DNA from 2 places in the Listeria immobilis genome. Region 2 is predicted to be linked to the other one. Evidence: a T-box and tRNA genes for the amino acid it is inferred to sense, from the RefSeq annotation. Region 2 holds a T-box; the other holds one or more tRNA genes.
The links. A T-box is a leader RNA that pairs with one kind of tRNA and senses whether it is charged. The one in region 2 lies ahead of HCJ45_RS02190 (valine--tRNA ligase), so its partner is inferred to be a tRNA-Val.
Positions count from the first base shown of each region.

Region 1 (4,441 bases), on a different contig from region 2:
AAATCGAAAGCAAATGGTAAAAACAGAACGACTTTTTTTAAGTGAAATGACTTTAGCAGATACGGAAATTTTATTTGGTTATTGGTCCGATGATTCAGTGACTAGATATATGAATATTGAGCCTTTCCAAAGTTTACAGCCAGTGGAAGAAATGATACGGATGCTTAGACAGTTAGAAATAGAAGGTAAAGCACTCCGTTGTTTATTATTTTACAAGCAACGGGAGAAATTATTGGTACTTGTGGTTTTAATTATATTGATCATGAGAACCAGCGTGCAGAAATTGCTTATGATTTGGGAATGCGTTTTTGGAAGCATGGTTATGCAACAGAAGCGGTACAATCCTTGATGAAATGGGGAATAGAATCATTTAATTTGCATCGAATGGAAGCAAAAGTGGACCCCCGAAATGAAGCATCCATTAGTTTGCTTGAAAAACTGGGTTTTCAAGAAGAAGGGCTACTTCAAGATTATGAGAAAATTGGGACTGAATACCAAGATGTAAAATTATTTTCTTGGTTAAATAAATAGCCTGAAAAAAGTAATCCTAGTTGAAAGGGATTGCTTTTTTAAAATGTGGCGAAATATTCACTAAAATATCAATAATTCAAGTAAGAAAACTATAAATTTGTCGTTATGTCCTTGTTTATGCCCCTTAATTATTGTTAAAATAAGAAGGTCAAAAGAAAAAATATCATATGAGGAGTCCTACTATGGAAAAAAATTATTATTTTGTGAATTCGGATTTAAGTTCTGATAAAACCAAACAAGAAAATATTGATGCTTGGTTAAAGACGCAACAAACAGATTTTTATCAAGCTCAAATTGCACAAGAACGAGATTATTGTTTTTGGTGTGATATGGTGGAAACAGCAAAACCAAATTCACGAACTAGCTATACATCAATGGCTTATACTTTAAATGATCCCAATATGTTAAATTCGGCAGCAAAATCTAATTTTATTTTAGCGGAAGATGAAGTGCTTTATATTCATACTTTATCTGTTGTTCGTGATGGGAAAGTAATTGATAAATTAAATGATATAAATGTGAAAGTGTTAGATTATGTACGCGATGAAAATCAAGCTAGTTTTAATGATGAAAAGAAAGTGACCGTTTTAATTCGCGATTTGCATTTAAATGATATTTTTATTATTGAAACATCAACCGAGCTGAAATATCAAGAAGATAGCATTCGTAATCAATTTTTCCGTTGGATTTATACGTATCCAAACTCGTACTGGGCGTATGGGAAATACCGTTTTGAGTTAAAAAATGAAACTGGGCAACAATTAGAGGTAAATTACAATTATTTCCGTGATGATGAAGGAAAAATTATAGAAAAAGAGCGAGAAATAGTTGAAAATCAAAAGTCATATGTTATTGAAAAAAATTCTTATATTGGAAAAGATCCAAATGAATTGGAACTTTTACCATTTATTGATTTTACGACACAAAAAACGTATCCAGAAATAACGAAAACTGTTAGTGATTTATATCAAAAATTCTATCAAGTGGATGTAACTGATTTTGCAGCTGATTTCATTGCTGAATTAGATGAATTACCTTCTTTACAACATAAAATCCGACATGCTATCGATTTTGTTCAAAAGGAAGTTTACTATTTATATAATGAAGCGGAAATGGATGGGCATGAACCTCAACCGGCAGAAGTTACTTACAATACGAAACAAGGTGATTGTAAGGCGAAAACCCTCTTATTAAAAGTATTATTAGATTATTTGGGAGTAGATTCAGAGTTTATTTTGGTTAGTTATGATAGAGATATCTTTTTACCTGTCTATGCGCCGTCCCCGTTCAATTTTAACCACGCGATTTTAAAAATTAATTATGAAAATCAAGTTTATTTTGTGGATGCGACAATCAATAATGACCAGGGATTTTTAGAAAACCGTCAGAAAAATAGCTTTATGTATTATTTAGAAATTAAAGAAGGTACGGAATTACAAAAACAAGAGCCATTTCAAGATCAAGTGCCATCTGTGGAAGAAATTGTTCGATGTGATGTCAAAGAAAACAAAGGGTATGTTACTTTTGAAAGAAAGTTACGCGGCAGAATGGCTAATGGCTCGCGTGAAATGTTTAAAAATGACTCAATTAAAGATATTATCAATCGTTATAATTTTGCCACATATAGCAATATGACTTTATACAAAAAATATGAAGAAAATGAGATTGATAAATATTTTAGCGATGAATCAATTAAAATAGTGGAAGATAATAAAGAATTAAATGAGCTTTCAATCATATATAAAGCGACTATTTCTGATCCTTATATTGTAGAAAATAAAAACCGTTTCTTACACTACTGGAATTGGGGTAATTTCATTGATGATGGAGCTGAAAAACATTTCCACAAAGATTTCCCGTACTGGGTGGATCGCAATGTTATTAAAATGGAGATTCATTTGACAACAGATAAGTCTATTGATCAGCAAGAATCATTTACGCGGCAAGAATGTGATATTAATTCTAAGTATCTGCAACATCGCGTTACGAAGAAAATCATGAAAAATGGTGCTTCTACTTATTTGGAGTATAAACCATATCATAACCTCACTATTTCAGGAGAAGTTTTGAAAGACTATGTGAAAGTGAATAAAGAGATTCTTAATAGCAATTGGGGTATTGGAATTGATATTATTGAGGATAGCATTTTTAAGAAAATTGGTAAGTTATTTAAATAAAAAAACCCGCATGATAATTGAATTTTTATCATGCGGGTTTTTTGCTGTTATAAAATGGTCCCGACTGGTCTCGAACCAGCGACCCCCACCATGTCAAGGTGATACTCTCCCAACTGAGCTACAGGACCACAAAGTAAATTCAGAAAATAACATTAGCTATTTATTTTCTGAATAGAGTCACGTTCTATCATTTCTGTTTTAATAATCGTTGTTTTTGGTACGTTTTTATCCTGATGAATAAGGCGGAATAGTAATGTAGTCGCTTTTTTTCCTAATTTATTTATGGGTATATCAATTGATGTAAGTGGCGGTGATAGAAATGATGACGCTACTTTATCATTATAACCGATAACAGAGAGATTTGTAGGAATTTGTAAGTCTCTGTCTGCAGCCATTTTGTAAATACTAAGCACTTTTAAATCATCTGTTGCAAAAACGGCGGTTGGTTTATCAGACCCTTCCATTAAGCGTAGTGCGGCGCTGTAACTGTCTTCAATACTATAACCACTATCAATAATCCAGTCATTACGAAGATCTAATTGATGATCAAAAAGACAACTGCGGAAACCAGCAAGGCGATCAATAGAAACATGATAGTTGAGCGGTGCATGAATACAAGCAATTTTTTTATGTCCTTGATTAATTAAATGTTTGGTTAGTGCATAGCTGTCACCAAAATTGTCGGTATCAACAGAGTAGATATTTTTATAACTCCCTTCTACTTTTCCAGTAACAACGATAGGAATGTTATAAGGATCTAATTGATGAAAAAAATCTTCGTCAGCGGGGGAACTAAGCATTATGATACCTTTAATCATTTTTTCTTGGATTTTAGAAAGGCATTTTTTAAGTTCATCTTCGCTATTTTTAGCTGTTTGAAGGATTAAATCAAAATTTTCCAACTCAGCTTGAGTGGAAATGGATTGAATTATTTCTGAAAAGAAAGGATTCCCAGTAGTTGTAGTAGTAGAGCGATTTGAAATAACCATAATAGCATCAAATCCAGAAGAAGTAAGGGCACGTGCCAATTTACTTGGTTGATAATTAAGTTCATCAATAGCTTCTAGTACTTTTCTTCGTGATTCTTTGGAAATGTTCGCTTGATTATTTAGTACTCTTGATACCGTTGATTTTGAAACTCCCGCGTGTTTTGCTATATCATAAATGGTTGCTGCCAAGGTCATCTTCCTTTCTCTATTTATCGTTCCGGTATCGGTTCCGGTCATTATTATCCCTGTTTATCTTACTCAATTTTTAAGAAAAAGTCCAACTAGAGGCTATAGTGCTTTCAAAACACTTCTATATCAACATATCAAAAAAACAATTTAAAATTGTGTTTGACAGAAAGCGCTTTCCATACTATAATTCTTTTTGTGGGAGCGCTCCCGGTTAGGAGGTATATAATGACAAATTTAAGAAAACGCCTTTCGCGATTATATCCGGAAGATGTGGTGGACAGTTTAGCAGTAAGAATCGAAGCGCGAGTAAATGAAACGAAAGAACAAAAGTTAACACGTAAAAACAAGTGGGATGAGAAAGATATTGTTTTAATTACATATGGAGACCAGTTTCAGGAAGAATCAAAAAAAACATTAACAAGTTTTAAGAAAATGTATGATGGTTATTTAAAATCTGTTTTTGAGTTAGTTCATTTTTTGCCATTTTACCCATACTCGTCGGATGATGGATTTTCAGTGATTGATTATAAGCAGGTAAATCCTAAACTTGGTGAT
Region 1 covers NZ_JAASUA010000003.1:173,966-178,406, reverse strand. Annotated here, with positions in the region: partial or broken gene HCJ45_RS05625 (GNAT family N-acetyltransferase) at 1-531, shown strand, start outside; gene HCJ45_RS05620 (transglutaminase family protein) at 714-2,708, shown strand; tRNA gene HCJ45_RS05615 (tRNA-Val) at 2,764-2,836, opposite strand; gene HCJ45_RS05610 (LacI family DNA-binding transcriptional regulator) at 2,861-3,886, opposite strand; gene HCJ45_RS05605 (sugar phosphorylase) at 4,112-4,441, shown strand, end outside.
Region 1: it has a tRNA-Val gene. The T-box ahead of HCJ45_RS02190 (valine--tRNA ligase) is inferred to sense a tRNA for this amino acid. The anticodon was not compared.

Region 2 (4,441 bases):
AATTTCTACTTCTAGATCAATTAATGCCTCAAGCGGAATAAATATTTCTGCTCCTGAAACGACTGCTGTCATCGCAGTTTTCGAAGGTGTAATATCAAACGAAATCGTCACTTGTTCTGGATTACAAAAACGTTCAATATATGAAATATTTTGTTCAAGAATTTCTTTATACATGTCGTTTTTAGGTTTCATTTCTAACACAATTTTCTTACTAAGTGGTGTATTCACTTCTGCACGAATATTTCGCACTGCACGAATCACTTCAACAAGCATTTGCATAGATGTAGACGCTTTTGAATCTATCTGACTCTCATTTACTTTTGGCCATGCAGAAATAGTGATGGACTCCCCTTCATGTGGTAAGTTTTGCCAGATTTCTTCCGTTACAAATGGCATGAATGGGTGTAATAGTTGCATTGTTACATTTAAAGAATAGGCTAGCACAGAACGAGTGGTTTGTTTAGCAACTTCATCTTCACCGTATAAAGAAATTTTAGCAATTTCGATATACCAATCACAAAAGTCATCCCAAATGAAGTTATACAATGTTCTACCTACTTCACCAAATTCATATTTTTCACCTAAAGCAGTAACAGACTGGATAGTTTCATTAAGTCTTGTCAAAATCCATTTGTCACTAACCTCTGTAACGTTAGTTAAATCAATCTCGCTATATTTCATATCATTTAGGTTCATTAATACAAAACGAGATGCATTCCAAATTTTGTTAATGAAGTTCCAAGTGGATTCTACCTTTTCAAAACTGAATTTCAAATCTTGCCCTGGAGAAGAACCTGTTGCAAGTGTATATCTTAGTGAATCTGCACCATATTTATCAATAACTTCAATTGGATCTACTCCGTTGCCAAGTGATTTAGACATTTTCCGTCCTTCTGAATCACGTACTAGCCCATGGATTAATGTATCTTGGAATGGTCTCTCTCCGGTGAATTCAACTGATTGGAAAATCATTCTAGAAACCCAGAAAAAGATGATATCATAACCTGTTACTAATGTATTTGTTGGGAAAAAGTGTTTATAATCTGGATTTTCTGTATCAGGCCAGCCCATAGTAGAAAATGGCCATAACGCTGAGCTAAACCAAGTATCTAACACATCTTCATCTTGTTCCCATTCTGAAATATTTTCTGGTGCTTTTTCACCAACATATATTTCACCTGTTTCTTTATGATACCACGCTGGAATTCTATGTCCCCACCACAATTGACGTGAAATGCACCAATCATGAATGTTATCCATCCAAGTTTCATAGGTTTTTTCAAATCTTGCAGGCACAAAATTCACCTTATCTTCTGTTTTTTGGAGTGCAAGAGCTTCAGAAGCAAGTGGCTCCATTTTAACAAACCATTGTAAGGATAAATAAGGTTCTACAACTGCACCTGTTCTTTCAGAATGACCAACAGAATGAAGATGAGGCTCTTGCTTAATGAACAATCCTAAATCTTTAAAATCTTGGATAATTGCTTTTCGAGCTACAAATCTGTCTAATCCATCATATTTCCCAGCATTTTCGTTCATTGTTCCATCTTCATGCATTACTATGATACGTGGCAAATCGTGTCGGTTTCCAACTTCAAAATCATTTGGATCATGAGCGGGTGTAATTTTAACAGCACCAGAACCAAATTCTCTTTCAACATATTCATCAGCTACTATTGGAATTTCTCTATTCATAACAGGTAGCATGATTGTTTTACCAATTAAATGTTGGTATCTCTCATCTCTTGGATGTACAGCAACTGCAGTATCACCAGGAATAGTTTCTGGTCGTGTTGTAGCAACTTCTAAATAACCTGAACCATCTGTAAGTGGATATTTCAAATGATAAAAACTTCCTTCAATATCTTTATGAATAACTTCGATGTCAGAAAGTGCAGTTTTTGCTTCTGGATCCCAATTTATAATATATTGTCCACGGTAAATAAGACCTTTATTATATAATTTCACAAATACTTTTTTTACTGCTTCGGATAAACCGTCATCTAATGTAAATCGTTCTCTTGAATAATCTAAGCCAAGGCCAAGTTTTTCCCATTGTTCTCGGATGAAAGCAGCATATTCTTCTTTCCACTCCCAAGTTTTATCGATAAAATTTTCGCGGCCTAAATCATAGCGAGAAATATTTTCTTCCTTTAATTTTGCTTCAACTTTTGCTTGAGTAGCGATACCTGCATGGTCCATTCCGGGTAGATATAAAGTATCGAAGCCTTGCATTCGTTTCATTCGTGTAATAATATCTTGAAGTGTTGTGTCCCAAGCATGCCCTAAGTGGAGTTTTCCTGTTACATTGGGTGGTGGAATAACAACACTATATGGTTTCTTTTCAGTATTTCCTTCTGCTTTAAAAAATTCTTTTTCAATCCACCATTTATATTTACCAGCTTCTACATTACTTGGCTCATATTTAGTTGGCATATTTATTTCATTTTGTTCTGTCATAACGATTCCTCCCTATTTAAGCAAAATAAAAAACTCCCTTCATCCTAATAAAAGGACGAAAAGAGTATTATTCGCGGTACCACCTTTTTACCTACAGAAAAATGTAGGCACTTCATTGTGTTAACGATAGAGATTATCTACCGGTTGTTCCCTACTACTCTTTCAGGAAAACTGCTCCAAGGCTACCTTCAGATACTATTTTTGAAAGCTCACACCAACCGCTTTCTCTCTTTGAAAAATAAATACCTTACTCTTCCTCTTCATCGCATTTAGTTTTATTTACTAAAAATAATTTTAACAAATCTTCCTAGTTTCGTCAATTAGCGCGGAGTTTCTTACAAGTATAATCAAAAGCTTCTAATGTTAAATCAATTTCTTTTTTAGTATGCATTGTAGAAATAAATACACCTTCGAATTGAGACGGAGGCAAAAAGATTCCTTGTCCAAGCATTTCGCGATAATAATTTCTGAAAAATTCTAAATCGCTTGTTTTAGCTGTATCAAAATTAGTAACTTTTTGGTCTGTAAAGAAAAATCCAAACATCGAACCTGCTTTATTAATTGCTAATGGAATCTCTCTTCTTGAAGAAATTTCTTTTAAACCATCTTCCATCCGTTTAATTAATTCACGGAAGTAATCATAATGTTGCGGTGTCAATTGTCTCACCGTTTCGAATCCCGCGTTCATTGCTAATGGATTTCCGGATAATGTCCCCGCTTGGTAAATAGAACCGGCTGGAGCAATTTGTTCCATAATTTCTTTTTTACCACCGTATGCTCCAACAGGAAGACCTCCACCAATTACTTTTCCTAAACAAGTAATATCCGGTGTGACAACATAATATCCTTGTGCAGAATAGTAGTCTACTCGAAATCCTGTCATTACTTCATCAAAAATAAGTAGTGAACCATATTTTGTAGTTAGTTCTCGTAATCCTTCTAAAAAACCTTCCACAGGAGGAACGACTCCCATATTACCAGCAACAGGTTCTACAATGACAGCTGCAATTTCTTCGCCAAATTTTTCAAAGGCTAATCTTGCACCTTCTATATCATTATATGGAACAGTAATAGTGTCTGAAGCAAGTCCTTTGGTTACGCCTGGAGAATCTGGTAATCCAAGAGTTGCAACACCTGAACCGGCTTTAATTAATAAAGAATCTCCATGTCCATGATAACTACCTTCAAATTTTAAAATTTTGTCTCTTTTAGTATAACCACGAGCTAATCGAATAGCGCTCATGGTTGCTTCTGTACCAGATGAGACCATTCGAACAATTTCAATTGACGGCACACGTTCAATAACTAGTTTAGCAAGCTCTGTTTCTATTTCAGTTGGTGTCCCAAAGCTAGTTCCTTTCATCGCAGCTGATGTAATTGCACTAACAACAGCAGGGTTTGCATGGCCTAGAATTAGTGGACCCCAAGATAAAACATAATCAATATAATCATTTCCATCAATATCTGAAATATAAGCACCTTTTCCATGATCCATAAAAATTGGTGAAGCATCAACTGAATGGAATGCACGAACTGGGCTATTTACTCCTCCTGGTAAAACTTTTTTTGCTTCCTTAAAAGCTTTTTCGGATTTTGAATAATTTCGCAAATTAGTGGCCTCCTATTTATTTAAGTATTTGGATACATCTTTAGCAAAATAAGTAATGATAAGCGATGCCCCAGCACGTTTCATACTTGTTAACATTTCTAAAACAATTCTTTCTTCATCTATCCAACCATTTTGCGCAGCAGCTTTTACCATAGCATACTCGCCACTTACATTATAGGCAACAATGGGTAAATGGGTATTGTTTTTAACATCTCGCATAATATCCAAATAAGATAAAGATGGTTTTACAATTAAAAAGTCAGCACCTTCCTGTTCATCAGAAACTGCTTCACGAATTGCCTCTTCTCTGTTAGCTGGATCCATTTGATAAGATTTTCTATCACCAAATTGTGGTGCGCTCCCAGCTGCATC
Region 2 covers NZ_JAASUA010000001.1:412,088-416,528, forward strand. Annotated here, with positions in the region: gene HCJ45_RS02190 (valine--tRNA ligase) at 1-2,460, opposite strand, end outside; T-box leader at 2,509-2,733, opposite strand; gene hemL (glutamate-1-semialdehyde 2,1-aminomutase) at 2,777-4,069, opposite strand; gene hemB (porphobilinogen synthase) at 4,082-4,441, opposite strand, start outside.